3 regions of the Mangrovibacter phragmitis genome follow, and region 3 is predicted to be linked to each of the others. Evidence: riboswitches for the same ligand, from Rfam matches in the RefSeq annotation. Region 3 holds a riboswitch; each other region holds the start of a gene.

Evidence for each region. Region 3 has a riboswitch for thiamine pyrophosphate ahead of thiM (hydroxyethylthiazole kinase). Riboswitches for the same ligand answer to the same signal wherever they lie in the genome.
Region 1: it holds a riboswitch for thiamine pyrophosphate, as region 3 does, so the genes downstream of both, thiC (phosphomethylpyrimidine synthase ThiC) here and thiM (hydroxyethylthiazole kinase) in region 3, are expected to answer to the same signal.
Region 2: it holds a riboswitch for thiamine pyrophosphate, as region 3 does, so the genes downstream of both, thiB (thiamine ABC transporter substrate binding subunit) here and thiM (hydroxyethylthiazole kinase) in region 3, are expected to answer to the same signal.

The regions. Positions count from the first base shown of each region.
Region 1 covers NZ_CP134782.1:5,411,678-5,421,823, forward strand. Annotated here, with positions in the region: gene nfi (deoxyribonuclease V) at 1-524, opposite strand, end outside; gene hemE (uroporphyrinogen decarboxylase) at 524-1,588, opposite strand; gene nudC (NAD(+) diphosphatase) at 1,666-2,439, opposite strand; gene MPHASIOC01_RS25955 (Rsd/AlgQ family anti-sigma factor) at 2,611-3,111, shown strand; TPP riboswitch at 3,166-3,275, shown strand; gene thiC (phosphomethylpyrimidine synthase ThiC) at 3,369-5,264, shown strand; gene thiE (thiamine phosphate synthase) at 5,264-5,899, shown strand; gene MPHASIOC01_RS25970 (HesA/MoeB/ThiF family protein) at 5,892-6,647, shown strand; gene thiS (sulfur carrier protein ThiS) at 6,631-6,831, shown strand; gene MPHASIOC01_RS25980 (thiazole synthase) at 6,833-7,615, shown strand; gene thiH (2-iminoacetate synthase ThiH) at 7,612-8,766, shown strand; gene rpoC (DNA-directed RNA polymerase subunit beta') at 9,053-10,146, opposite strand, start outside.
Region 2 covers NZ_CP134782.1:4,717,075-4,727,220, reverse strand. Annotated here, with positions in the region: gene araA (L-arabinose isomerase) at 1-614, opposite strand, end outside; gene araB (ribulokinase) at 625-2,337, opposite strand; gene araC (arabinose operon transcriptional regulator AraC) at 2,681-3,529, shown strand; gene MPHASIOC01_RS22790 (DedA family protein) at 3,643-4,413, shown strand; gene thiQ (thiamine ABC transporter ATP-binding protein ThiQ) at 4,410-5,111, opposite strand; gene thiP (thiamine/thiamine pyrophosphate ABC transporter permease ThiP) at 5,095-6,705, opposite strand; gene thiB (thiamine ABC transporter substrate binding subunit) at 6,681-7,664, opposite strand; TPP riboswitch at 7,696-7,794, opposite strand; gene sgrR (HTH-type transcriptional regulator SgrR) at 7,839-9,497, opposite strand; gene sgrT (glucose uptake inhibitor SgrT) at 9,584-9,766, shown strand; gene MPHASIOC01_RS22760 (MFS transporter) at 9,882-10,146, shown strand, end outside.
Region 3 covers NZ_CP134782.1:2,424,111-2,434,256, reverse strand. Annotated here, with positions in the region: gene MPHASIOC01_RS11785 (DUF4225 domain-containing protein) at 1-613, opposite strand, end outside; TPP riboswitch at 1,238-1,334, shown strand; gene thiM (hydroxyethylthiazole kinase) at 1,368-2,156, shown strand; gene thiD (bifunctional hydroxymethylpyrimidine kinase/phosphomethylpyrimidine kinase) at 2,153-2,953, shown strand; gene MPHASIOC01_RS11770 (GntR family transcriptional regulator) at 3,114-3,860, shown strand; gene MPHASIOC01_RS11765 (PfkB family carbohydrate kinase) at 3,834-4,790, opposite strand; gene MPHASIOC01_RS11760 (ADP-ribosylglycohydrolase family protein) at 4,787-5,791, opposite strand; gene MPHASIOC01_RS11755 (nucleoside permease) at 5,788-7,065, opposite strand; gene MPHASIOC01_RS11750 (hypothetical protein) at 7,373-7,894, shown strand; gene fbaB (class I fructose-bisphosphate aldolase) at 8,102-9,154, shown strand; gene yegS (lipid kinase YegS) at 9,228-10,127, opposite strand.

The DNA of each region.
Region 1 (10,146 bases), 2.8 Mb from region 3:
GAAATAAACAAAGGCAGGCAGCGCAGCTTACTGCGCCACACCCAGCCCAAAGAGCGCTCTGAGGACAGCAACGGTGCAACTCCGTCATGCACCAGCCGCTCGCTGTCTGATGTGCCATACAGGCGCTTTTTCGCCACGCCAATTGTTGGGGTATCGACCAGTAAACCAAAATGGCTGGCGACACCGAACTGGCGTGGATGAGCAATCCCCTGCCCATCGACAAAAAGTAAATCAGGTTGCCGGGATAACTTCTCCCACGCAGCCAGTAGCGCCGGGCATTCGCGAAAAGAGAGGTAACCAGGGATATACGGGAATTCCGTTGGAATACGGGCAACCTGGTATTCTACCAGCGTTAAACCGGGCCAGGAGAGCAGAACCAGTGCGGCACGGGTCACAGTACCCTGTTGTTCAAACCCAACATCAGCACCACCAATGAGCTGCGGTTCAGCAGGCACGCCGCAGTCTTCGGTTATCACCTGAGAGGCCAGCTGCTGTTGTTGCGCCCTGAGCGCCGCCAGGTCCATTACTTATGCCACTGAACAGAAAGCCGGTGTACAGCGTCAACAAACGCGCCTGCATGCTCTGGCGGGACATCCTGGTGAATACCGTGCCCAAGATTGAACACATGGCCTTCTCCATGACCAAACCCGGCCAGGATAGAGGCTACTTCCTCTTCGATACGAGCCGGGGGCGCATACAGCATCGATGGGTCCATATTACCTTGTAATGCTACTTTATGCCCCACCCGGCGCCGGGCATCCGCAATATCCGTTGTCCAGTCTATGCCCAGGGCATCGCACCCAGTTTCGGCCATCGCTTCCAGCCACTGCCCACCGCCTTTGGTAAACAATGTCACAGGCACACGGCGCCCTTCGTGTTCACGAATCAGTCCGGCAACAATTTGCTGCATATAATTCAGGGAAAACGCCTGATAATCTCGCCCACTCAGTACACCACCCCAGGTATCAAAAATCATCACAGATTGCGCACCGGCCCGAATTTGAGCATTGAGGTAGAGCGTCACGCTTTCTGCCAGTTTGCCCAGCAGCGTATGTAAGGTCTGAGGCTCGGCAAACAGCATTTTTTTGATAACCGTAAAAGCTTTGCTGCTGCCACCTTCAACCATGTAAGTCGCCAGCGTCCACGGGCTACCAGAGAACCCGATCAGCGGTACCTGCCCGGCCAGTTCACGGCGGATAGTGCGCACTGCATTCATGACATAGCCCAGTTCCATTTCCGGATCAGGAACCGGTAATTTTTCCACGTCGGCCTTGCTGCGCACGGGTAACGTGAAGCGTGGTCCTTCCCCTGCTTCAAAATAGAGCCCCAGCCCCATCGCATCCGGAATGGTCAAAATATCGGAGAACAGAATTGCGGCATCCAGAGCGTAACGGCGCAGGGGTTGCAATGTTACCTCACAGGCAAGTTCAGCATTCCTGCACAGCGCCATAAAATCCCCTGCTGGTGCGCGAGTCGCTTTATATTCCGGTAAATACCGGCCCGCCTGGCGCATCATCCAGACAGGGGTAACATCAACCGGCTGGCGTAACAGGGCTCGCAAATAACGATCATTTTTCAGGTCAGTCATGGGGTTCCTTCTGTGCGCTGATTCACCCGCAGTCAGGGTAGAGAAAACAATAGAAATAGGGTGCTGAGTGTACCATGTTATTCATACTCAGCCCGACATAAGGCAACAGTATCTTCTATTAACCGCCGTGCGATAGTCCCCGGAGGTGGGAGCAGAGGAAGCTGGTCATAGCGATACCAGTTAGCATCAAGTAGCTCTGACGGGTCGATTTTGATATCACCACTGTGGTAATCCGCCATGTATGCCATCATCAACGATTGTGGGAAAGGCCAGGGCTGAGAACTGATATAACGCAAATTTTTCACGCGAATGCTGCTTTCTTCCATAACTTCACGGGCTACAGCCTGCTCGAGCGTTTCTCCTACCTCCACGAAACCCGCCAGTACGGTGTAGACTCCGTTTTTGTGCCGGTTATGGCGTGCCAGCAAAATATGGTCATCGCGGCGAATCGCCACGATAATGCAGGGCGCAATTTGCGGGTAATAACGCTCGTGGCAGTGGCTGCACAACATCGCCCATTCAGTTTTGCTGGGGTACATTTCTGCGCCACAATAGCCACAATACTTGTGAGAACGGTAAAACTCAGCCAGTTGGACACCCCGGCCGGCTAACTGAAACAGCCCACTTTCTTTGTCGAGAAGTTGCCTGACAGAAGCCATTCCTGTAGGGAAGTTATGTTGAACCAGCCAGACTGGAAGGGAATCCCATAAACCAATTTGCATTGCCGGTAAACCATCCAACTGGTACTGCTCCGCACGCCCGCAGGGTAACTCCCCTTGCGGCAGCCATAATTTTTGCTCATGGCTGACAACCCACCAGCCTTCATCGGTTTTTTCTACAATGTATTTCATATTTTCTTGCACAACCTCTGTGTCACTGGCATGTTGGTTTACATAATAGCTACATTCAGATGGTTCAGAGTTTTATCTGATACTCAAAATAATTCGAGTTGCAGGCAAGCACTGCTTAGGTACCTGCAAATTGAAGCATGACGAGTATATAACTCATGGAGATGCTCAAACATGCTAAACCAACTGGAAGATCTGACAGCCCGTGTTGGTGGTAGTAATACATTAGTTGACAGTTGGCTGAATACCCGCAGGCAACTGCTGATTGCTTATTACCGGTTAGTCGGGCTCAAGCCTAAAAAAAGCGCCCATTCCGCCATTGATGAAAAAGCGCTGGACGATTTTTGCCAGGGTCTGGTGGACTACCTCTCAGCATGCCACTTTAGTCTTTATGAGCGCATCATTCGAGAGGTGGAAGGGACCAGTACCGCAAAATCTGTCGCACAGCTCTATCCCCGGTTAGAAGCCAATACGCAGTCTATTATGCATTTTTACGATACCAGTCTGGAAACCGCCATTGATCACGATAACTGGCAGGAGTTTCAGCAGGCTTTATCCGGGATAGGTGAAGCACTTGAAGCGCGTTTTACCCTTGAAGACAAGCTGCTTATCCAGCTGTGTAAAAACGATTTACAGAATACCGAACCGGACAACGCCACATCCCGCCCTGCTTGAGTTTTATTCTGTGAACGAGTAAGTTAGTCCTAATACATTATCGCGAAAGCGATGTTTTTCTTGTCGGAGTGCCCAGTGTGAAAACACGGGCTGAGACCGTTAATTCGGGATCCGCGGAACCTGATCAGGTTAAGACCTGCGAAGGGAACAAGAGTACTCTCCCTGCATTACGCTTATTTTCTGGCGTTATTGCGTCTTTGCTACTCCTGTCCGTCGTTCTGACAAGCCACTTCCTGACCAACAAACTGGAATGCGCTATGTCCGTACAAAAAACACCAACCCGCCGTGAGCAACGCGATGCTGCTCAGCAATTTATCAATACTCTGGAAGGCTCTGCTTTCCCTGCATCAAAACGGGTATATCTGGCTGGCAGCCGCCCGGATATTCAGGTGCCCATGCGTGAAATACAAATGAGCCCAACCGTGACTGGCGGTACACGGGAAAACCCTGAACTAACGCCAAATGACCCAATACCGGTTTATGACACTTCCGGTCCTTATGGCGACCCGGACAAGTCAATTGATGTACTTCAGGGACTGCCCAAATGCCGCCAGCCCTGGATTGATGCCCGCGAAGATACCCAGCAACTGCGCAACAGTTCATCGTCCTGGACGCTGGCACGCCAGGAAGACGAAGGGCTGGAAGAATTACGTTTCAAGGGCGTTCAGCCGCCACGCAGGGCCATAAAAGGGCATTGCGTTACACAATTACACTACGCCCGTAAAGGAATTATCACCCCGGAGATGGAGTTTATTGCACTGCGGGAAAATATGGGCCGCGAACGGATTCGCGATAGCGTGTTACGCCACCAGCACCCGGGGCACAGCTTTGGCGCCCATCTCCCTGAAAATATCACCCCCGAGTTTGTTCGTGATGAAGTCGCTGCCGGACGTGCAATTATTCCGGCAAACATTAACCACCCCGAATCTGAACCGATGATTATTGGTCGTAACTTTCTGGTTAAAGTAAATGCCAATATCGGTAACTCGGCGGTCAGTTCTTCCATTGAAGAAGAAGTGGAAAAACTGGTGTGGTCAACACGCTGGGGTGCCGACACAGTAATGGACTTATCAACGGGCCGCTATATTCATGAAACCCGTGAGTGGATCCTGCGCAACAGCCCGGTTCCCATTGGTACTGTTCCAATTTATCAGGCGCTGGAAAAGGTCAATGGTATTGCGGAAGACCTGACCTGGCCGCTATTCCGTGACACATTACTTGAACAGGCTGAGCAAGGCGTGGACTACTTCACTATCCATGCCGGAGTACTGTTACGTTATGTGCCAATGACCGCAGACCGCCTCACCGGGATTGTTTCTCGTGGTGGTTCGATTATGGCTAAATGGTGCCTCTCCCATCATCAGGAAAACTTCCTGTATCAGCATTTCCGTGAGATTTGTGAAATCTGTGCAGCCTATGACGTTGCTCTTTCTTTGGGTGATGGCCTGCGTCCCGGCTCCATTCAGGATGCGAACGATGAGGCACAATTCTCAGAATTACATACGCTTGGCGAACTGACCAAAATCGCCTGGGAATATGACGTGCAGGTGATGATTGAAGGTCCCGGGCATGTGCCGATGCAGATGATTCAGCGCAATATGACAGAAGAGCTGGAGCACTGCCATGAAGCACCGTTTTATACCCTTGGTCCACTGACCACGGATATCGCACCGGGTTATGATCACTTCACATCAGGGATTGGCGCAGCCATGATTGGCTGGTTCGGCTGTGCCATGCTGTGTTATGTCACACCAAAAGAGCACCTTGGGCTTCCCAATAAAGAAGACGTAAAACAAGGGCTTATTACCTATAAAATTGCCGCTCATGCTGCCGACCTTGCCAAAGGTCATCCTGGTGCGCAGATTCGTGATAACGCTATGTCCAAAGCCCGTTTTGAGTTCCGTTGGGAAGACCAGTTCAACCTGGCCCTCGACCCGTTCACCGCACGAGCTTACCACGATGAAACCCTGCCTCAGGAATCTGGCAAAGTGGCGCACTTCTGTTCTATGTGCGGGCCAAAATTTTGTTCCATGAAAATCACCCAGGATGTGCGTGATTACGCGGCAAAACAACGCGCGGAAGGCATGGAAAACATGGCGCAGGATTTCCGCGCACGCGGCGGAGAGATTTATCTTCGCAAGGAGCAGGCATGATTTACCAACCTGATTTCCCACCTGTACCGGTCAGGTTGGGGTTATACCCCGTTGTTGACAGCATTACCTGGCTGGAACGCCTGCTGGCTCTGGGGGTGAAAACGCTCCAGATTCGTATCAAAGATAAGCCTGAGAATGAAGTTGAGCAGGATATTATCCAGGCTATTCATCTTGGACAGCGCTATGAAGCCCGGCTGTTTATCAACGATTACTGGCGGCTGGCCATTAAGCACCGGGCCTGGGGAGTACATCTGGGCCAGGAAGACCTGGATACCGCAAACCTGGGCGCAATTTGTGATGCACGGTTACGCCTGGGCGTTTCCACTCATGATGACGCTGAAATCGACCGGGCACTGTCTGTGCGCCCCTCTTACATTGCTCTGGGGCATATTTTCCCCACACAAACCAAGCAAATGCCTTCCGAGCCACAAGGCCTGCAACAACTGGCTTCTCACGTTCACCGCCTACAAGGTTACCCAACAGTAGCAATAGGTGGAATAAGCCTGGCGCGGGCACCTGAGGTACTGGCTACCGGGGTGGGCAGCATTGCCGTGGTAAGCGCCATTACACAGGCGCAAGACTGGCAGGCTGCAACCAGAGCATTACTTAATTTAGCGGGGAATGGCGATGAATGATCAGGATTTCATGCGTTACAGCCGCCATTTACTGCTGGATGAAGTGGGCCTCGACGGTCAGCAGGCTCTGAGCAAGTCTTGTGTCGCAATTGTTGGATTAGGCGGACTGGGCTCACCAGCCGCTCATTACCTGGCAGGAGCCGGGGTAGGCCAGTTAATTCTTGCTGACGGCGATGTCGTTCATATCAGTAACCTGCATCGCCAGACACTGTACACACAGCAGGATCTTGGCCGCATTAAGGCACATGTGGCCGTTGAAAAACTGGCTCAGGTCAACCCGTCTGTCACGCTAACCTCCATCGACCAGTACCTTACACCGGAGATGCTAACCAGTGTGCTGGCTGATGCCGACCTGGTGCTTGATTGCAGTGACAATATGCCAACCCGCCAGGCAATCAATGCAGCCTGTGTGGCACTGAACAAGCCATTTATCACCGCCAGTGCCGTTGGGTTTGGCGGGCAAATGATGGTGCTGTCTCCACCATGGCAACAGGGTTGTTACCGTTGTTTATGGCCTGACGAGCTCGAGCCAGAGCGAAACTGCCGTACTGCTGGTGTACTGGGACCTGTTGTTGGGTTACTGGGTGTCAGCCAGGCGCTGGAAGCACTGAAGTGGCTGGCAGGAGTCACCAACCAGGCCGGGACTCTGTCACTGTTTGATGCCAAAACCAATCTTTGGCGTACCATCCGGCTTCAGCCATCGCCTCACTGCCCGGTGTGTGGAGGGCAACATGCAAATTCAGTTTAATGACCATCCAGTAAATTGCGCTGAAAACACCACGGTTGTGCAGTTATTGTCCATTTTCAACCAGTTAAAGCCAGGCACTGCACTGGCGCTTAACCAGACAATCCTGCCACGCGAAAACTGGGATACCCACATTCTACAGCCAGGCGATGACCTGTTGCTGTTTGAAGTCATTGCCGGAGGCTGACATGTTACGTATTGCTGATAAAACGTTTGATTCTCACCTGCTTACGGGTACTGGGAAATTTGCTTCACCAATGTTAATGCAACAGGCCATTATCGCCAGTGGTACCCAACTGGTCACACTGGCGCTAAAGCGGGTTGATTTCCGCCAGCACCGGGACGATTTACTGCAACCGCTCCAGGCTGCTGGCGTGCAACTATTACCCAACACATCGGGAGCCAAAACGGCAGATGAAGCGGTCTTTGCCGCACAGCTTGCGCGTGAAGCACTAGGTACCAACTGGGTGAAACTGGAAATTCACCCGGACAGCCGTTACCTGATGCCAGACCCCATCGCCACACTCCAGGCCGCCCGCTTACTGGTTAAAGATGGCTTTATCGTGCTGCCTTACTGTGGCGCAGACCCGGTCTTATGCCGCCATCTGGAAGAGGCTGGTTGTGCTGCCGTTATGCCTTTGGGCGCGCCGATTGGTTCTAATCGCGGGTTACAAACCCAGGCGATGCTGGAAATCATTATTGAGCAGGCTGGCGTTCCGGTGATTGTTGATGCCGGGATCGGTACGCCCGGGCATGCCACTGCCGCGCTTGAGTTGGGGGCCGATGGCGTATTAGTTAACACCGCTATCGCTACAGCAGGCGACCCGGTCAGAATGGCACAGGCTTTCCGGCTGGCCGTCGAGGCCGGAGTACTGGCAGCCAGTGCCGGGTATGGGGAACAACGGATGACCGCCAGCGCTTCCAGCCCACTGACGGCATTTCTGAATGCCAGTGCGGAGGTGAACGGATGAGCCATTTTAGTGATTACTGGCGCACTCTGGACTGGGATGACATTGCACTTAGCATCAACAGTAAGACCAAAGATGATGTGCAGAGAGCATTATGCCGGGAAAAACGCGGGCCGGAAGATATGATGGCACTGCTGTCTCCTGCCGCCGCAGAATACCTGGAGCCAATGGCCGGAATGGCTCAACGTTTAACCCGCCAGCGCTTTGGTAATACGGTTAACTTTTATGTTCCGTTATACCTGTCAAATTTATGTGCAAACGATTGTACTTATTGTGGTTTCTCAATGAGTAATCACATTAAGCGTAAGACGCTCGATGGCGAGGAAATCGAACGTGAATGTGAAGCCATACGCCAGCTTGGGTTTGAAAATCTGTTACTGGTGACTGGCGAGCATCAGAGAAAAGTGGGTATGGACTACTTTCGTCAATACCTGCCTGCTATTCGTGCCCACTTTAGTTCTGTGCAAATGGAAGTGCAGCCAATGAGTGAAGACGAGTATGCGGAGCTCAAGCAGTTGGGGCTGGATGGCGTTATGGTTTACCAGGAAACCTACCATGAAGCAATGTATGCTCAGCACCATTTGCGCGGTAAAAAGCAGGATTTCTTCTGGCGGCTCGATACCCCGGACCGGCTTGGCAAAGCGGGTATTGACCGAATTGGCCTGGGAGCGTTGATTGGGTTGTCGGATAACTGGCGGGTGGATTGCTTTATGGTGGCAGAACACCTGCTCTGGTTACAACAGCATTACTGGCAGAGCCGGTTTTCTGTATCTTTTCCCCGCTTACGCCCATGTGCGGGAGGAATAGCTCCAGCATCAATCATGGATGAAAAGCAGCTACTTCAGGTTATTTGTGCTTTCCGCTTATTCTCCCCTGAACTGGAGTTATCACTGTCAACCCGGGAATCCCCGTGGTTTCGTGACCATGTTGTCCCACTGGCAATTACCCATGTCAGCGCATTTTCCAGCACACAACCGGGAGGCTATGCAGACCACCAGCCCGAGCTGGAGCAATTTTCGCCTCATGACAACCGTACACCGGATATGGTTGCCAAAGCACTGACTGAGGCAGGGTTACAGCCAGTATGGAAAGACTGGGACAGTTTTTTGGGAAGAGGACCGCAAACGAGCCCGGCATTTTCAACAAATCAGTAAATCACTGGAACCCTGCTTCCGGCCCTGAAAAACGGGCATTGAGCAAACTCAGGGAATAACGATATGGTCACTCCGGCAGCGAACATACGTTGCCCGGGGTGGCCACTTCCCCTCTCCATCGGTCACCCCGCCTTCCTGCTTTACCATCAATTTGTTGCCTGGCACAAACAATACACAAATACCCGCAATTACCAGGGGCATCGGGAGGAAAGCACTTTTGGTGGGATGCCCTAATAGCAAAAAAAACCGCGCCCGAAGACGCGGTTTTATCAGCGAGAGATAACGATTAATCGTTATCGTTGTTTCCGCCCAGGCCAGCATTCAGCAGCTCTGCCAGGTTGGCAGAAGCTTCTTCAGCACTGATCTGCGGCGCAGCAGCAGGTGTTTCGCCCGCAGCACGGCGGCGGATACGATCCTGGTGGTAAGCATAACCAGTACCAGCCGGAATCAAACGACCTACGATGACGTTCTCTTTCAGACCACGCAGTTCATCACGTTTACCCGCAACAGCGGCTTCGGTAAGAACACGCGTCGTTTCCTGGAACGATGCAGCAGAGATGAAGGACTCAGTTGCCAGAGACGCTTTGGTAATACCCAGCAGGTCGCGCATGAACGTTGCGCTAACTTTGCCTTCGTCTTCCAACTGGCGGTTCGCGATTTTCACGCGAGAGTACTCTACCTGCTCGCCTTCCAGGAAGTCAGAGCTGCCTGCATTCATGATGGTTGCTTTACGCAGCATCTGACGAACGATAACTTCGATGTGTTTATCGTTGATCTTAACGCCTTGCAGACGGTATACGTCCTGCACTTCGTTAACGATGTAACGCGTTACAGCCTGAACACCACGCAGACGCAGAATGTCATGTGCAGATTCCGGACCATCGGAAATCACGTCACCACGTTCAACACGTTCACCTTCAAACACGTTGAGCTGACGCCATTTAGGAATCATCTCTTCGTAGGCGTTTTCACCATCCAGTGGGGTGATAACCAGGCGACGTTTGCCTTTGGTTTCTTTACCGAAGGAAACCACACCGCTGATTTCAGCAAGGATCGCAGGCTCTTTCGGACGACGTGCTTCGAACAAGTCAGCAACGCGCGGCAGACCACCGGTAATATCTTTCGTACCGCCAGATTCCTGCGGCAGACGCGCCAGTGTGTCACCAGAGCTAATCTGAACGCCGTCATCCAACTGAACGATAGCTTTACCCGGCAGGAAGTACTGCGCAGGCATATCAGTACCAGGGATCAGGACATCATCACCGTTGGCATCAACGATCTTCAGCGCCGGACGCAAATCTTTACCACCCGCAGTACGCTCTGCAGAGTCCAGAACCACGATAGAGGACAACCCAGTCAGTTCATCAGTTTGACGAGTAA
Region 2 (10,146 bases), 2.3 Mb from region 3:
GAAAAGCCGAATTTGATTTGTGCAGCAACTTTGTCGCCGTCGGTCACCGCAACTTCACGCATGTTGTCACCGAAACGAGCCACTTTGATATGACGGGTATTCTGTTTGGATACCGCCTGACGCATCCAGGAGCCAATGCGTTTATGGGCTTCACCATCCTGCCAGTGGCCCGTTACCACACTGTGTTGCTGGCGCATTCTCGCGCCGATGAACCCAAACTCACGGCCGCCGTGCGCGGTCTGGTTCAGGTTCATGAAGTCCATATCCATGGTGTCCCACGGAATTTGCGCATTAAACTGGGTGTGGAATTGCAGTAATGGCTTGGTCAGAATTGCCAGTCCGTTGATCCACATTTTGGCTGGAGAGAAGGTATGCAGCCAAACCATCATCCCGGCGCATTTTTCGTCGTGATTTGCTTCACGGCAAATTGAGGTGATTTCATCTGGTGTGGTGCCAAGCGGTTTCAGTACCAGTTTGCAAGGGAGCTTTGCCTCTGCGTTCAGCGAGTTGACAACATGTTCTGCATGCTGGGTAACCTGACGTAAGGTTTCCGGGCCATATAAATGCTGGCTACCAATCACAAACCACACTTCATATTGTTCAAAGATATTCATTATTCTGTCCTTAATGTGTCAGGGCGGTTTCATCTGTCTTCTTGGCAGACGATGACGCCGTTACAGAGGGGAGATAGTGCTGTTCTGCGCTGGAGGCCCAGGCCAGGTAGCGTTGATATAACTGTTCAAAGCGCTCTGCGCTGACTGGTTTTGGCTGCAGGGTTTTTTCAACATTGCTGGCCATGGCTTGTTGCGCGGCTGGAATATCGCTGTGTGCGCCTGCGGCAACGGCCGCGAAGATAGCTGCACCCAGAGCGCAACACTGGTCTGAAGCAACGATTTGCAGTGGGCGGTTAAGCACATCGCAGCAAACTTGCATAATGACAGGGTTTTTACGGGCAATACCGCCCAGCGCCATTACGCCATTAACCGGAATACCTTGTTCTGTAAAGCACTCCATAATTGCGCGGGCACCAAATGCCGTGGCTGCAATAAGGCCTCCAAACAGCGCCGGAGCATCAGTACCCAGGTTCAGGTCAGTAATGACACCTTTCAGTCGCTGGTTGGCATTGGGGGTTCGGCGGCCATTAAACCAGTCGAGCACTACCGGGAGGTGATCAAGTGCCGGCTCTTTCGCCCAGGCTTCAGTCAGTGCAGGGAGTAATTGTTTTTTACTGGCCTGTAAGGTGTCTTTTAATTCAGGATGTTGCGCAGCTAATTGATCCAGTGGCCAGCCCAGCACCCGGCCAAACCAGGCATAAATATCGCCAAATGCAGACTGCCCGGCTTCCAGGCCAATAAAGTGCGGCACCACGCTGCCATCTACCTGACCACAAATGCCTTTGACTGCCCGGTCACCTACCGTGTGTTTGTCAGCAATCAGAATGTCGCAGGTAGAGGTCCCGATAACTTTCACCAGTGTATTGGCCTGTGCCCCTGCTCCTACCGCCCCCATATGGCAGTCAAACGCGCCACCGGAAACCACTACGGTTTGTGGTAACCCCAGGCGTTCAGCCCATTGGGCAGATAACGTGCCAACAGGAATATCGGCAGTCCAGGTATCAGTAAATAGTGGGTGAGGCAGGTGTTTATTGATGATGGGATCCAGCTCATCGAAGAAACTGGCAGGAGGCAACCCGCCCCAGCTTTCATGCCACAAGGATTTGTGCCCGGCGCTGCAGCGGCCACGACGAATAGCCTCAGGCCTGGTGGTATCGGAAAGTAAAGCAGGGATCCAGTCGCATAACTCAATCCATGAGGCGGCTGCTTTGGCGACGCTCTGATCCGCACGAGTTACATGCAGTATTTTGGCCCAGAACCATTCACTGGAATAAATCCCACCAATGTAGCGTGAGTAATCCTTATGGCCCGGTGCATGGCAAAGCCGTGTGATAGCTTCAGCCTCTTCAACAGCCGTGTGGTCTTTCCAGAGCACGAACATGGCGTTGGGGTTTTCAGCAAATTCAGGGTTCAACGCCAGAACGTTACCGTCTTTATCAATCGGCGCGGGTGTTGAGCCCGTGCTGTCAACGCCAATTCCGACAACGGAGTCCCGCTGTTCAGAAGATAAATTGGCCAGCACGGTTTTTAACGCTTTCTCCATTGATTCAATGTAATCAAGAGGGTGATGGCGGAACTGGTTTTCCGGGGCATTGCAATAGCGCCCTTCCTGCCAACGTGGATACCACTCCACACTGGTTGCCAGCTCGCTGCCTGTGACGGTATCGACTGCCAGTGCACGAACTGAATCGCTACCAAAATCGAGTCCCAGCGCTATAGCCATTTTTAATACTCCGTGGATCTGTAAAAAACATATCCAGAACATTAGTTTTCGTAGCTAAAAACAGTCAGGGTGTATTCGCTGATCTTATGGATAAAAATGCTATTAGTCTTCAAATTGTGACCGCACGCAAAAATTTGATGTGGATATTTCTGCCATGCTTATAGACACTTTGGTTATCTGCTAAATGAGTTGTTAATTAAGGTTTATTCGGGTAATAGTTGATCCGAAGCGGTTTTTGGCTGTTCAGTGCTTTCTTTATGGTTTCATAGGTTTACTGTTCTGTAGTAGAACAGTGAATATGGACAAATGGTTTCTCAACTCTTACGCAGGAGTCAAATTCGGTATGGCTGAAACACAAAATGATCCCCTGCTGCCAGGGTATTCATTTAACGCGCATCTGGTTGCCGGGTTAACCCCTATAGAGTCTGGGGGGCCGCTGGATTTCTTTATTGACCGTCCATTAGGTATGAAGGGGTTTATCCTGAACCTGACAGTCAAAGGTGAAGGCGTTATCAATAACAACCATCAGCAGTTTATTTGCAAACCGGGGGATATGTTGTTGTTTCCGCCGGGAGAAATTCACCACTATGGTCGCCACCCTGATTGCAGTGCCTGGTACCATCAATGGGTCTACTTCCGTCCCCGGGCATACTGGCTTGAGTGGCTGAACTGGCCGACAATTTTTGCGCATACCGGTTTTTACCGGCCAGATGAACAACATATTGAAGCGTTCTCTTCTCTGATTCAGCAGGTGATTGATGCGGGTCAGTCTCAGGGGCGTTATGCCGAACTACTGGCGATAAATTTGCTGGAACAATTATTGTTGAAGCGCATGGCGGCTATCAGTGAATCAATGAATCCACCTCTGGATAACCGGGTGCGTGAAGCCTGTCAGTATATCAGCGACCACTTGTCCGACAGCCAGTTTGATATTGCCGGTGTGGCGCAGCATGTGTGCCTTTCTCCCTCCCGGCTGTCACATTTGTTCCGCCAGCAATTGGGGGTGAGTGTGCTGAGCTGGCGGGAGGATCAGCGTATCAGCCAGGCGAAATTGTTGCTCAGTACCACGCGTATGCCTATCGCCAGTGTCGGGCGTAATGTCGGGTTTGAGGACCAGCTCTATTTTTCGCGTGTATTTAAAAAATGCACAGGCGCCAGCCCCAGTGAGTTTCGTGCCGGTTACGAGCAATAAGTGAGTGGGTAAGCCGTCTTTGTTACAACCTCTTAATGTTTCTCGGGGCAGGAATCTTGACCTAATGCTGCCTGCCCCGCAAAATCGCTGTTCGTAAGTCTGACGGACATTTTATGTACGCCTTTGTTGAACAGCTGATAGCCCATTCACTTACCTTCGCACTGGTCATTGTGCTGATGGTCGCTTTTTTTGAATCTCTTGCTCTGGTTGGATTGTTGCTGCCTGGTACGGTCTTTATGGCGGCACTTGGCGCGCTAATCGGCAGTGGTAACTTGCCGTTCTGGTGGGCGTGGGGTGTGGGGATTATTGGTTGCCTGGCCGGGGACTGGGTCTCATTCTGGATTGGCTGGCGCTTTAAACGGCCCCTGCGTAACTGGTCATTTCTGAAAAAATATAAAACGCTGGTGGATAAAACAGAGATGGCATTACACCGGCATAGTACTGTAACTATCTTAATTGGCCGTTTTGTGGGGCCAACACGCCCTCTGGTGCCGATGCTTGCTGGTATGCTGGGGTTGCCTGTTTCCCGTTTTGCCAGAGCCAATATTCCCGGGTGCCTGTTCTGGCCGCCAGTTTATTTTCTGCCGGGTATCCTGGCAGGAGCGGCAATTGATATTCCCACAGGTGAGAATACTGGGCATTTTCAGTGGTTATTGCTGGTTGCAGCGGTTGTAACCTGGCTTGCATTATGGCTGAACTGGCGTTTATGGCGCAGTGAGCGTAAACCATCTGGCGAGATCCCTGAAGGCCGGTTACCGCGGGAGCGGTTAATGTGGCTTGCGCCCCTGGCATCGGTTTGCTGCCTGGCGCTGGTGTTTCTGTTGGTTCGCCACCCCCTGATGCCGGTTTATGCCCGCATCTTGCACCAGGTTATTTTCGGCTAGTTTTGGGAAATCCCCAGTAACCCGGCGGCAGGAGACGAACCGTCGCTCAGCGACTGAGTTGGCCCATCCCAGACAATTCGGCCATCAGCCACTACCAGGCTGCGTGGTGTAATGCGTGCAGCATCATCCAGGTTATGTGAAACCATCATCAGCGTGATTTTCTGGCTCTCACAAACTGATTCCACCAGCGCCAGCATTTCCTGGCGCAATGCCGGATCCAGAGCAGAGAAAGGTTCATCCAGCAGCAGAACTGGCTGAGCACGCAACAAACAACGGGCCAGAGCAGCGCGCTGGCGTTGCCCGCCAGATAATTGCGCTGGCAGTCGGTCCAGTAGATCACTAATTGCCATTTTGTGGGCAATCTCTTCCAGTGCTGTTTTTTGTGCTGTTGTGAGTTTCATTCCCGGGTGCAGCCCCAGGCCAATATTTTGCCGGATGGTGAGGTGGCTGAATAAGTTGTTGTCCTGAAACAGCATAGAGACCGGGCGGTGCGCTGGCGGCGTCCGGGTATGGTTTTGCTGGTTAAGGGTGATAGTGCCACTGTCTGGTCTGAGAAAACCAGCAATCAGACTCAATAACGTACTTTTCCCGGCCCCGCTGGGGCCCAGCACGGCAACGCGTTCGCCCGCAGCCAGTGTTACGTTAAAACGCATAGGCAGGTGCTGGTAAATCCAGGTGACGTCAGTGAGGGTTAGCATGGTGTTTAGCGGTATTCTCTATCAAAGTGAACAGCAAGAAGCAGAGTAACAGCATCAGCATAGCGGTAACCGCACCATCATTACTCCGGTAGGCCCCTATTTGTTGGTAGAGGTAAAAAGGCAGGGTGCGAAAATCGTCACTGCCAAACAAAGCGACAACACCAAAATCCCCCAGTGATAATACGCAGGCAAAAGCCAGGGCCTGAGCACAGGGGCGTTTCAGTGCCCGTAATTCCACCCAACGAAGGCGGTTAATACCCCTGATATCCAGGTGCTGGCAGAGCCGGTTATATCGGCTGGCAATATCATAAAATGGGCTTTCCAGCACTTTCATGGCATAGGGGATTGCCATCAATGCATTAGTAAAAATCACAATACCATCAGCCCGTTCAGGTAACCCGGTTGTGCTGTTTAATAGTAAGAAAAAACCTGTAGCCAGCACGATTCCGGGCATGGCGAGAATCAGTAAGCCACTCAGCTCCATGGCTTGTGCCGGGCGTTGATGCTGACGCAAACGGAGCTCCCGGCTGCTCCACAGCAGCATTGTGGTCAGGCATAAGCACACAATGCCTGCCGCACAGGCAATGCGAACCGAGGTGAGTAGCGCAGACCACAACGCTGGCTGGTGAAAAATAACCATCGGGTTGTTGACCAGCCCGTCTGCAATAACGGCCATAAGTGGTGGCAACAGTAGCAGTAATGCCAGAATGATCACCGCGCTATCCAGTACCCGGGCTGCCAGGTTGTCCTGTGGATCCCGCCAGGTTGCATTCTGGCTCTCTCCGGGAGAAAAAGCCTGAGTCATTTTTTGGCTCAATAAGACAAGGCCAAAACAGCACAACATCTGGATCAGTGCCAGGCAGGCGGCTTTGGCGGGATCAAAATCAAAACTCAGTGCCTGGTAAATAGCCAGCTCAATGGTTGTAGCTTGTGGGCCGCCACCCAATGCCAGTACCGTGGCAAAACTGGCGAAACACAGCATAAAGATGAGTGCGCCTGCTGGAAATATCTGGCGTTGCATCCAGGGCCACTCTACCAGGCGGAAAAAGTACCAGCCGCGCATATTCAGTTGTGCGGCAAGTAGTCGCTGTTCAACAGGGATATTTTCCAAAGACTGGAGCAGCAAACGCGTGGCTAAAGGCAGATTAAAAAAGACATGGGCCAGCAAAATACCCTGCAGCCCATAAGGCGTGAATGACCACTTCAGACCTGACAATTCAAAAACAGTGCTTAACCAGCCTTCGCGGCCATACACACTCAGAATCCCAAAGACGGCTACCAGGACGGGCAAAACCAGTGTCATGGCACATAAACGCAGTAAGAGTTGCCGGCCTGGGAAACGACGACGGTAGAGTGCTCGCGCCAGTAATATTGCAGGGAGAACAGACAGCAAGGCAGACAAAGAAGCCTGGAAGAACGAAAACCTCACCACATGCCACAACCATGGGTCGTGTAGCAGTGCGCTGTAGTCTGTCTGTGGCGCATGTAGCCATAAAGCGCCAAAAGCCGCCAGAGCGACAATGCAAATCGCTCCGGCGGCTATCAGGCCGGGCCATAACCAGCCCGGAATTAATGGCTGACGGCTTGCTGCCATTGGCTAATCCATGCTGCCCGGTTTTGTTCTACCTGTTCAGGCGTAAACACCAGGCTGGTGGTGGGTTTAACCAGTTGATTAAAGGCTTCCGGAACCGCTACATGGCTTACCGGATACATCCAGTTGCCAGTGGGGATTGTTTTTTGGAACGCATCAGAAACCATAAACTGCATAAACTGCTTCGCCAGTTCCGGGTGCGGACTGTTGGCAAGGCGGGCAGCGACTTCCACCTGCATATACTGCCCTTCGCTGAAACCTGCGGCCGCATAATTATCTTTTTTCTCTTCAATAATGTGATACGCAGGTGATGTGGTGTAACTCAGAACCAGGTCGCTCTCACCCTTGAGGAATAGCCCATAAGCTTCACTCCAGCCTTTGGTTACTGTCACTGTCTTTTTAGCCAGTTTTTGCCAGGCTTCCGGTGCCTTGTCGCCGTAGACCTTTTGCATCCACAGCAACAGCCCCAGGCCAGGTGTACTGGTTCGTGGGTCTTCATAAATCACTTTCCACTGCTGTGGGCTTTCAACCAGTTCTTTCAGGCTGTGTGGTGGGTTGTGCAGTTTGTTCTTGTCGTAGACAAATGCAAAATAACCATAATCAAAAGGGATAAATGTATCGTCTGACCAGCCGCCAGGTAAGGCCAACGGTGGCAGGGTGATATCTGCTTTGGCAAACAGCCCGGTGCGACGGGCGGCAGTTATCAGGTTATTATCAAGACCCAGGACAATGTCTGCTTTGCTTTTTTTCCCTTCCATACGCACGCGGTTGAGCAGTGATACGCCGTCTTCCAGCGCAACATATTTCAAATCGCAACCACATTGTGCTTCAAAGGCTTTCTTGATTGCCGGGCCAGGGCCCCAGTCAGCAGAAAATGAGTCGTAGGTATAAACGGTGAGAGTAGGTTTAGCGAGGACAGGCGCAGCGGCCAGTACCAGTAGAGCCAGTAATTTTTTTAACACTTTGCACTCCTGAAAAAGGGTGGCAAAGGATTTTGAGAACGGCCTCAAATCCCTTCGCCGGCGTTATCCGGATCAGGTTCGACGGGTATTATCTCAGCGCCTGGTATCCAGGGCACCCCGTTGAGAACGGCTCATTGTAATGATTTGCCTGGCATTATTAAAGAACATGTTGGGTTAGTTTTCTGGTGGCGCAAACCAGGCGGATTTGAAGTCGAACCACCCCAGCGTATTCATCCGCAACCCCCGCATGCTGCGCTGCCCCTGAATAGTGAGCCAGTGGTGAATCAGTGGCAGTATATGTTGTTGTTCGACACACTGGCGTGCCCACCGGGCCGCATTCAGCTCGCCTGTGCGCCATTGCTGGTGGGCTTCTTTCATGGCGATACCCAACCCTTTGCTCAGCAGGGGAATTTCGTACAGATGAGCAAAGACCGAGTAATCCAGCGGCAGTGTGAAATTGGCGCTGTTAAGCCAAATATCGCTGTGCACATCGCCATTAAACCAGTCGTTATAGCTGATTTCCTGTATCACCAGGTGGATGCCGTGTTGTGCCAGGCGTTTACTGATAATGTCGCTCAGTGTGCGGTGTTCTATGTGGTCGGCATAAAATGTGAGCGTAAGGCTGGTCAGGCCTTCTGGTTTGCCACACTCCGTGCTGGCTGGAGTGTGGTGCCAGCGGGGCAGTAAACCCCAGGCTGGAAACCACAGGCGATGATATTGAGGGCCGCTGTCAGCCAGAATATTTACGGGTGAAAGTACCTGGCTCAGCCATGCTCTTACATGCGGGTTTGCGCCATGTTTTGAGCGCTGGTCAAACAACAGGTAATAGCAGCCTTCTTCCAGGCGGCTTTCTTCGGCTTTTTCACTCTGGCTGCCATCTTCGAGAAATACACCACAGCTCATGTCTTCACCGATTTCGGGCAACACCCAAATATTGACTTCATCAATCAGCGCGCGGAAGCCAAAGTAGTCATCAAATGCCTGAATACTGAGCTGGCTGGTATTATTGCGTGTAACAGAATAAGGCCCTGTTCCGGTTGGATGGGTGGCGAAATGCGGCAATGACTCCCATTCCCGGGGCAAAATCATCGCGGAAACCCCCGCCATCAACCAGGGCAGCCAGTTATCAGGCTCGTGAAGTATGATATCCAGCGTCCAGTTGGTCGGCGAGGATATACGGGCAATATGCTCATACAAAGGTTGCTGGTTAACCCGGTTCAGTGAATACAGTACATCGGCCATTTCGAGTTCACGCCCGTGGTGAAAATGTACTCCGGGACGTAAAAAAAAGCGCCAGTGGCAAGGTGATAATTGCTGCCAGTGGTGAGCAATGTCTGCTTCCAGTTCCCCATTTTCCTCATTTATTCGCGTCAGCCCATTGAATATTTGCCGCACAATATGAGTTTCGGAACGGCGCAGTGGTGTGCCGGGTAATAAATTCAGCAGTGGGCGATAATAAAGAACCCGCAGAATATGGCGCCCCTGGCGGAAGCTGCGCCCCAGGTGTGAGAGCAACATCTTTTTGACTTCATCTTTATCGCCAACGATTTGTACCAGTTGGTCAACCCTGTCCTGCTCCAGTAAGTCTTCCGCCCGCTGTTGCTGAAGAGATAAACCCGTATAGATAAATGCCAGCTGTGAACGTTTGCCGCGCCCGGCCTCTGCTTCCCATGTCAGCCAGCCTTTTGCCTGCATGGCATTGAGCAGAGTACGCATATGGCGCCGCGAGCAATTGAGCAGGGTGGAAAGATCATGCAGCGTTGTGGACTGAGGCTGGCCGTCACAACATTGCCATAACCGGATGAACTGCTGCTGCAAGCGTGTTGATGCCATAAAAGAGGAACTCCGGACGAAAACTCATCAATTTATCTTTCCCTATATTACGCCAATACTGTTTCGTGATGAAAGCGAGGTGACTTATGAAGCGTTCCTTTGCAGAGCAGTTTTATTTGGCTTTTTTTACTGCAACACGGCGTGTTTCTGGTTCATGGCTGGCCTGCCTTGACCCTCAACAGCGTGTGCAGATGCTTGATGAACTCATGCAGTGGCAGTGTTCGTATCCTTGTGTTTGGCACAGACATCATCGTTCTCATCAAGTGTGACTGAGTATTGGTGCTTTTAACCAACCAGCGGCAATCGTGCTGCTGGTTTTTTTCGTTTAAAATCTACCCGGCTATGGGCGTTTTGTTCACAGGAAATAATAAAAGGACCTATGAGATGCATTGGCTGATTACGCAGGGAAGGCATTTAAACTCGGTATTACTGGCGTTTATGGCTGTCGCGTTCATGCTGGGGGTGGCAGGCGCGCTGCAGGCACCCACACTGAGCTTGTTTCTGAGCAAAGAAGTAGGGGTGACCTCATTCTGGGTCGGCCTGTTTTACACAGTCAATGCTGTGGCAGGTATTGCGGTCAGCATGATTCTGGCAAAACGTTCAGACCGGACGGGCGATCGCCGTAAACTCATTATTTTCTGTTGTCTGA
Region 3 (10,146 bases):
GAGTAACACCATTATAGAGAGCCAGGCCCGTGTTAGGATTAAATCCCATGAACTGGGCCGTATGCATCGCGGAGTCAGCAATGATACCTTGCGAGGGTTTATGTCCTGCTGGCTGATCAAAGTTGAGCACTTCTTTCGTTAATCCGTTCATTCCATCGGCAATCAGAACTGCCCCAGCCAGCATACCAATCGGCCCCATAGTGGATAACATCATAAAGCCACCAAAGAGAACCACGCCTGATAGCACCACATTTACAGCGGATATAACATAACCGACGATTTTATTATTTTCCTTAACAAACTCGACCTTCGCGTAAAGCTGTGCGGCTCTGGTTCTTAACAGACGTTCTTGTTCGTGCAGATTATCCGTTTCGACACGCAGATTTTTGATGCATACGATGCATTCTTCATCTGTTTTAGCTCGCCGTGCTGCCTCGAACTCCTTTTCTACGACCTGTTTTATCTCTTCGATAAACTTGATACGTGTTAGGCCATCTTGCAAATAGAATGCTGACAGCCGGTTTGCTGTTTCGACGAGTTTCCGGGCTTCCAGATTCACCATTGTATCAGACCATGTTCTGTTCCAGCCCCTGTTGAGCAGCGCGATATCCATAAAGACTCCTTTCATGAATATGTCTGGTCATTTTACGTGCAATAAGGTCGAAGACAACAAAAAAAGATTTTATAAGAAACCACTTAAGTAAGACATGAACGAATAAAGTAGCTGCGGAGAGTGTACGGGTGGCACAGTAACTTTTGGTCTATTCTGCGTCTGTGTTCCTGAGATATGAGCGAGAAACGGACGGTTTGAAGGCGTTAGAAAAAAAACTCAGCCATAAACAGAGGGCCAGCGGATTAGATTAAGCTACATTTCAGACACAGCCCAACGCATTAAGGTTTTCTCAAAGCCAGTCAGTGGGAGCTGTTCTACTCTGTGAGATAGAGCCCGAAAGATGTTCTGATGGCAAAATAAGGTTCTTGAGCTGGGTCGAGATCTGAGTGGGTATTCCGTATTCGTCTAACGCAGTGAGTAGCGGGTCAAGGAACAGATTTTCAAGTTGCTCAAAAACCGTTATGCCGTAATAATGGATGGTTTCTTGTGCCATACAAACTGTCACTCATCCTGTCACACATGGCCCAAAAGGGCCGCTTTTACCGTTTACAAGACTTCCCGCTGGCATTACTATCCTGATCAGGGATTAATGAGGAGCATTAATCGCAAGCTTTTGATTTTGTTTTATTTGACTCGGGGTGCCCCATCATAGATGGGCTGAGAAATACCCGTATTACCTGATCTGGATAATGCCAGCGTAGGGAAGTCAGATACCTGTCCGGTATCGCTTCTTCACGCCGGACAGGAGCCTGAAATGCAACCTGACCTGCTGTGCGGCAATCAAGCCGCCACCGTTTTACAACACTTCCGTACTCACCGCCCACTGGTCCATTGCCTGACCAATGACGTGGTACAAACCTTTACTGCCAATACCTTGCTTGCTTTGCGTGCGTCCCCCGCGATGGTGCCGGACGAGCAGGAAGCCGCACAATTCGCGGCCCTGGCAGATGCCTTACTGATTAATGTTGGCACACTCACCACACCGCGAGCTGCAGGCATGATGGCAGCGATTCATGCAGCCAATAACGCGGGTAAACCCTGGGCGCTGGATCCGGTTGCGGTGGGTGCGTTGCAGTTGCGTACCACATTTGCCCATCAGGCATGCGAATTACGCCCGGCAGCGATACGGGGCAATGCCTCCGAAATTATGGCGCTGGCAGGTAGCGGTACAGGCGGGCGCGGAGTGGATTCGTTGCAGCCAGCAGAGCAGGCAATAGATGCCGCCGTGCGTCTTGCCCGGAGTTCCGGGGCTGTTGTCGCGGTGACAGGTGAGGTGGATTATGTCACCGATGGTGAACGCACTCTGGCTGTCCCCGGAGGCGATGTGTTGATGACGTATGTTGTGGGCACCGGGTGTGCGCTTTCTGCTGTGGTTGCCGCCAGTTGCGCGTTACCGGGTGACAGGCTGGTGAATGTCGCTGGCGCGTGCCGGATTATGTCTTGTGCCGGGGAGCTCGCTGTTGCAGCAAGCCGGGGCCCGGGCAGTTTTGTTCCTGCCATGCTGGATGCCTTGTGGAACCTCAATGAAGGGGCTCTGGCATGAGAAGAGTTAATGCACTGACAATCGCCGGAACGGACCCCAGTGGTGGGGCAGGCATCCAGGCCGATTTAAAAACCTTTTCTGCGCTGGGAGCTTACGGGTGTTCGGTTATCACTGCGCTGGTGGCGCAAAATACACGCGGCGTGCAGTCGGTCTACCGCATTGAGCCGGATTTTGTCGCCGCACAACTGGATTCAGTGCTTAGCGATGTGCGTATCGACTCCACGAAAATTGGCATGCTGGCAGAGACTGACATTGTGGAGGCGGTTGCAGAGCAACTGCGGCGCTATCAGAACCACAACGTCGTTCTCGATACGGTGATGCTGGCCAAAAGTGGCGACCCGCTTCTTTCAGCCTCTGCCGTTGATACACTGCGTAAAAAATTGCTGCCGCAGGTGGCGCTTATCACCCCAAACCTGCCAGAAGCCGCAGCACTGTTAGATGCGCCATCTGCGCAAACTGAAGGTGAAATGAAAGCGCAGGGGCAGGCGCTACTGGCAATGGGGTGCGGCGCAGTGCTCATGAAAGGGGGGCATTTGAATGATGTTGAAAGCCCGGACTGGCTCTTTACCCGTGATGGTGAATGGCGTTTTACTGCACCGCGCGTGCAGACTAAAAACACCCATGGCACAGGCTGCACACTCTCTGCCGCCCTTGCAGCGTTACGCCCACGGCATAGTACCTGGGCAGATACGGTGCAGCAGGCTAAAAACTGGCTCTCCGCTGCGCTGGCGCAAGCGGATACTCTGGAAGTAGGGCACGGGATTGGGCCGGTTCACCATTTTCATGAGTGGTGGTAGCCGTATATATCTGTCATGTTGCAACTTGCAGGTGCGTTAGCTGCACCTCACCCCGGTAGATACTTAATATAAGCTGCCGGGGGTACTGCCTTGCAACCTTCCTGCAATTCGCATTATTTAGGGTATACTGGCAGGAAACCCCGGCCAGAGAAAAACAGAGATGGAACAAGCGCATACCCGGTTAATTGCCCACCTTAATGAACGGATTGCCGCGCCCGATAACACGCCGCTGTACCTTAAATTTGCCGAAACGGTCAAAAACGCGGTGCGCAGTGGCCTGCTGGAGCACGGAAATATCCTGCCGGGTGAGCGTGACCTGAGCCAGTTAACCGGGGTGTCGCGAATCACAGTACGCAAAGCGATGCAGGCGCTGGAAGAAGAGGGCGTGGTGACCCGTGCTCGTGGTTATGGTACGCAAATCAATAATATATTTGAATATTCCCTGAAAGAGGCGCGCGGTTTTTCTCAGCAGGTGGTGTTGCGTGGTAAGAAACCGAATACTCTGTGGGTCAATAAGCGGGTGGTGAAATGCCCGGAAGAGGTAGCCAGCCAGTTGTCGGTTGCGCCGCAAAGCGATGTTTTTTTGCTTAAGCGTATTCGCTATGTTGATGAAGATGCTGTCTCAATTGAGGAGTCCTGGGTGCCGGCGGGGTTAATCCATGACCCCGATGCGATTGGTATTTCGTTGTATGACTATTTTCGCAGCCAGAATATTTTCCCTCAGCGCACCCGCTCACGCGTCAGCGCCCGCATGCCGGACAGCGAATTTCAGGAACATATCAGTATGGATGACAAAATACCGGTGCTGGTGATTAAGCAAGTGGCGCTTGACCAGCAACACCGGCCGGTTGAGTACAGCATCAGCTACTGCCGCAGCGATCTATACGTTTTTGTGTGCGAGGAGTAACTCCTCACGCGTCGGAGCGCAGTCCCCGCCACGATGGCTGACAACCCAGGCGGCCACTGCGTTGCCAAGCCTGACTGAATCAGCCAGAGACCAACCCGCGGCAAGGCCCGCCAGCGTTCCTCCGGCATGGCTGTCGCCTGCGCCGATAGTATCCACAACAGTCGCCTGAAATGCCGGGACATAACCTGATTCAGTACCGTCATACCAGGTGGCTCCCTCTTTGTCATGGCGAACAATCAATGCACTGGCAAACCGTTGCTGCCATACCTCTCCCAATTGTTCCTCTGCCACGCCCAGCCGCCCGGCGGCAATCTGCGCCTCCTGGCGGTTCAGAGACACCACGGGGCGGCAGGCCATAATCCGTGCCATCAGCGCATCAGAGATATCAGCAAGACGCGGGCCGAAATCAATAAACGCGGTTACCTCCGGCAACCCCTCCAGCCAGTTCGTCAACAGTTCACCGCACGGCGATACCAACTGATAGCCGGAAAGATAGACGAGGCTGCCTGGGGGCACATCGAGTTTAGCCAGCCACGCTGGTTGCCACTGGTTTTCTACGCCACTGAAGGACATAAATGTACGTTCGCCGTCCGGCTCAACAAGTGCCAGGCACCAACCGTTATCACCCGTTTCAGCGTCTACCACGCTATGAAGACTCTGCTTTGCCATTGCGTTGCGAATGATATCGGCCCACACGCCGTGCCCCACGGGCAGGGCGTTTTGCGCGGCAATACCCAGCCGTTTCAGGGCGATGGCGATATTCAGTGCACAGCCACCAATATTAACCCCTTGCTGTTTTAGCTCAATATCGCAACCGCTCCACGGCAAAGCCCAGGCGTCTGCAATCACGTCAATCACGGCCGCGCCCAGTACCGTGAGCGGTCGAATGGCGCGTAATGTTTCAATCTGGTGGGCAAAACCTGAATTCATACATCCTCCCTTTGCTCCCGATAGCGCAACAGTGCATCGCAGTACCTGGTGAAATTGGGCTGATTAACGGCGTCGAGTTCTGATTTGAAGGATGGGTTAATCGCCTGGACCCCGTGCAACGCGCCGCAAATGGCGGTTGCCATTGCCCCAATGGTGTCTGTATCGCCGCCCAGGTTGGCGCATAAAATTGCACAGCGGTTCGGGTCGGTACCGGCCAGCTCCACCATCGCAATGGCGGCCGGAACGGATTCGATGGTGCTGGTACCGGCACCAACTAACTGATAAACCTGCTCGCTGGCGGATTCTGTGCCGTCTGCTTCGCGGACGGTTTTGAGTGCCAGTTCCAGGCGGGCCGCCAGTGATGGGCTGAAAGTAGTTGGTTTGGCTTCCTGCGCATAACGGGCGATACCGGGCAGGGCATCAACAATGCTTTGCCAACGCTCGCCGTCAATCGCGCGGGAAATCGCCCAGGCAACTACCACTGCACCGGCAATCGCCAGGTCAGATTTATGCGTTGGGCTGGAGGCCAGCGCCACCTGGTCAACAAACTGTGCCAGATGGGTGGCCGGTAACAGGCAACCCAATGGTGAAGCGCGCATTGCTGCGCCGTTGGTCACACCGTTGTTCTCCAGTTCGCTCACCGGTTTTCCGTCACGAATGGCGTTAAGTGCAATTTTAGAGGTTGGGCCTAATACATTTTTGTTAAAGGCGTCGAAGGATTCTGCCCAGCGCAAAATATGCTTGCCGATGACATCGGCATTGATTTGCCCGTCACATTCGATAATGGCATCAGCCAGGCAAAGCGCCATGGAGGTGTCGTCAGTAAACTCAGCCTGGTTAAAATAGCAGGCGGCATTGTTCTCTGCGGGGCCCGGTAAAAAACGGTCTATCCAGCCAAAGTGCGCTTTAACGCGCTTTCTTGGCCACAGCTCAGACGGCATACCCATCGCATCCCCTAACGCCTGCCCATAAAGAGCACCGAGAACACGTTCATGTTTCATTTCACTTCCCCTTGTGTCAGCGCGTTATCGCCATCAACCACCTCAATTGCGGTGATCTCTTTATCCGATTCGCGGAAAAACAGCATAAATAGTAAGGCTATTATGGCAATCATGACGCCGCCAAATGTCCACATCCCGGCCCAGTTGAAGGTTTGCCCATTTACTGGCGGATTCAGGGCGAACATTTTCTCCATCATCACACCACCCAGGCGGTAACCCAGCAGGCTGCCAAAGCCCTGGCAACACAGCGTAATCAAACCCTGTGCGGCAGTGCGCATATGTACCGGCGATTTTTTGTCCACATAGATGTATGCCGTTACGTAGTAGAAGTCATAACTCACACCGTGTAACAAAATGCCAAGGAACAGCAGGGCGTAGGTAAAATAGTGTTCTGCACCACCGTAGACAAAGAAACCATAGCGAATAGCCGCAGTGATAAGGCCCAACAGTAAGACCTTCTTAATACCAAAGCGTTTGATGAAGAATGGCAGCGCCAGCATAAAGAAGATTTCTGAGAACTGGCCGAGCGTCATCCAGCCAGTGGCGTTTTTCATGCCTGCTTCTGTGAGATAACCGTTGGCGAAGATGTAGTAAAACGCCAGCGGCATTGCGAACAGGAATGAGCAGAAGAAGAACACCAGAAAGTTTTTGTCACGCAGAAGAATCAGTGCATCCAGCCCGAGCATGACTTTGAAATCCAGCTTGCCGGTACTCTTTGGCGGTGTATTCGGCAGGAATAAGGCAAAAACTCCGAGCAATGCGGAGCTTCCCGCTGTCATCAGTAGGGGAATATTGGTATCTGAAATGTCGCTATAGCCCAGCATCTGGGGCAGAAAACCGCACGCCAGTCCGGAGGCTATCCAACCAATGGTGCCCATCACCCGGATACGTGGAAAGTTGGCCTCAACGTCATCCACGTTGGCAAAAGCGATACTGTTGGTCAGTGCGATGGTGGGCATATAAGTCAGGGAATAGGCCAGCAGCAACGGGAAGAAGTGACTGAACTGGGTTTGCTGTGCAGCGAAGTACATCAGTACAGCACCGGCAAACATCAATACTGCCAGCACTTTCTGTGCTGCGAAGAAGCGGTCGGTCAGTGAGCCAACCAGGATAGGCGAGAGGATTGCAGCAATAGCAGTACAGGCATATGACCAGCCAATTTCACCAGCAGTAAAGCCGCTTTTACTGAGCCACAACCACAACGGCACAAACCACGCGCCCCAGATAAACCATTCAACAAACATCATGAATGACAGTTGGACTTTCGTTTTCATTGTTTAATCCTTCATGTCAGGTAAGGTACTCCTTTAAAATACCATTCAATAATACCTTTAAAATACCTTTGTGGTGATTACTTGATCAATGTAACAGTTTTGCTGTACACCAACCGGCCCTGACGGGGGGGTGTAAAGTGTGTTGCTACCGTGGAAACACAGTGCCAACGGGTATGACACCCGGCGGGTTTCGCGGAAGGGGATAACTGGTATTAATCGTAAATAATAGTGTTAATACCCCTGGTAAAAACGATTTTTCCCTGAAAGTCTGAACCCCGATACTGTCTTCCTTTTTCAGAGGAAGAAAATGAAAAATCTCGATTTATTAATGAATGGTATGTACACCTTCAATGATGAGTGGGAAGGGAAACAGCGGCTGAATGTGGTCGCCCACGGGTGTCTGGTGGGCAAAACAGGTAGCATGGTGGTGGCAGGTTTTCAGAATGGCAGATTTGGCGATGATGTACGCCATGTTTCCGCAGAGGAACTGAGCCTGCTGCTCAAAACACGCTATCCGCTGTACCAAAATGCCATCATTCGTACACTAACCTGCTATTCGGGTGATGGGGGAAATGATGCCTTTGGCGCACAATTGTGCCGTAAAACCGGGCTGCCAGTGCAGAGTTTCATCGGCCCGATGACCGGGAATTTTACGCCAGAAAAAATAACAGAACTCTGTTCGGAGGCCTTGCGTTTTGGCATTTATGACAAGCTCACCGCACTTTTTGCCGAGAAACGCGAGTTTCAGGTCAACAGCCGTAATCCCTATTCATTTTTCAGCCGTAACTACTTTTCTTTTCGCCATCAGCCAGTGACATTTTCTCCCTGAAACCAGGGCTAACAGCAAGTTACTGGATGTCATTTTTACACAAGGGGCTTCACCAAAAATCTGCTACGGTTATATTTCTCAGTGAATAATAGCCGGGCTCAGGCTGCTACCCGGAGTTTATGCGAACTCTGCGCGGTAAACTCCGGTGAGCCTGATAGCTTCAGGGCATTATTCGCTGGCAAACAGAGGCAAATAATGGAGTGTATGATGACCGATATTATTCAGTTTCTTGGAAAAGACGCCGATAGCCTGTTGCAACACCGTTGTATGACAATTTCCGCCGAACAGCTCTACCTGCCCGGGCCTGATTATGTGGACCGGGTTATGGTGGACAACAACCGCTCACCTGCTGTACTGCGTAACATGCAGACTCTCTATAACACAGGCCGCCTGGCTGGTACCGGGTACTTGTCGATACTGCCGGTTGACCAGGGGATTGAACATTCTGCTGGTGCATCATTTGCCGCCAATCCTCTCTATTTTGACCCGAAAAACATTGTTGAACTGGCGATTGAAGCGGGTTGTAACTGCGTAGCTTCGACTTATGGCGTGCTGGCTGCGGTTTCCCGCCGTTATGCCCACCGTATTCCGTTTCTGATGAAACTGAACCATAACGAAACCCTGAGCTACCCAACGACTTATGACCAGACTCTGTATGCCAGCGTAGAGCAGGCATTTAACCTGGGGGCTGTTGCGGTAGGCGCTACGATTTACTTTGGTTCAGAAGAGTCCCGCCGCCAGATAGAGGAGATCTCAGCGGCATTCGAACGGGCACATGAACTGGGGATGGTAACAGTGCTGTGGGCGTATTTGCGTAACCCTGCTTTCAAAAAAGATGGTGTGGATTACCATGCCAGCGCCGACCTTACCGGCCAGGCAAACCACATCGCAGCGACGATTGGCGCCGACATTGTTAAGCAGAAAATGGCAGAAAATAATGGCGGCTATAAAGCTGTTAACTTCGGTTACACCGACGAGCGTGTCTACAGCAAACTCACTACGGAAAACCCCATAGACCTGGTGCGTTACCAACTGGCAAATTGTTATATGGGCCGTGCCGGGTTAATTAACTCAGGGGGTGCAGCAGGTGGAGAAACAGACTTAGCTGATGCTGTGCGTACTGCCGTGATTAACAAACGCGCTGGTGGCATGGGGCTGATCCTTGGGCGCAAGGCGTTCAAAAAATCTATGGCAGACGGGGTAAAACTGATTAATGCCGTACAGGATGTTTACCTCAGTAAACAGGTCACTATCGCCTGAGTTGCTCACACGCAAAAACGGAACAGGTGATATTGTTGAAAGCGCCCCGGTAAGATACCGGGGCGGGAGGGTGTTATTTCAGTAACGGGCAGTCCGGAGGCAGGCGGCAGAAAACAGCGCCCGGCTTTACAACCAGTGAGAACTGGTTGCCACTAATGGGCTCACCATCCAGGTTGAATGTCATAGTGTGTTCAGCCCGAATCTCAAACCAACTGCCACTGGCCTCTATCATGTGTTCTTCATCTTCACTGCGCGCCAGGGTACTGAGTAGCGTGGGAACTAAAGACTCTCCGGTAAAAATACGCAGGTTAAGCATTCCATCGTTAATCAACGCACCGGGGCAAAGCAACTGCCCACCCCCGGCCTGGCGGCCATTGCCTATCCCCACAATCAGGGCGTCCCCTTCCCAGATAAAATCACCACTACGAATTTCACAATGGTCCGGAGACAGTTTATCCAGCCGCAGGATCCCATGGATCAGGTAGGACACGCCGCCAAACGTAGCTTTCATGGTTTCCGGAGTATCATTAGTCACTTTGGTACCAAACCCGCCAGATGCCATATTAATAAAGCAGCGACCACGGTTCACCTGGACAAGATCTATCTGGCGTGGACGACCATTGATTGCCAGCATCAGTGCATTATTCAGCGCATCGGGTATCCCGGCTGCTGTGGCAAAGTCATTGGCGGTTCCCAGCGGTAAAATCCCCAGAATTGGGCGTGATTTTTCTTCCAGCTTGAAAATACCATTGACCACTTCGTTCAGCGTACCGTCACCACCACCGGCAATGACGTTCTCGATTTTCAGGCTGTGAGCTTCATTAACAAACCGCTCTGCATCTCCAAACTCCCAGGTCACCCGGACGTGGAGATCAAACCCTCGTTCACGAAACTGATGAATGGTATCCCGCAAAATAGGATCATTAGCAAGTTTGCCATTAAGAATTAGCATGGAAGAGGCAAGTGTTTTCATGGCTTGTATTCCCTGTAAA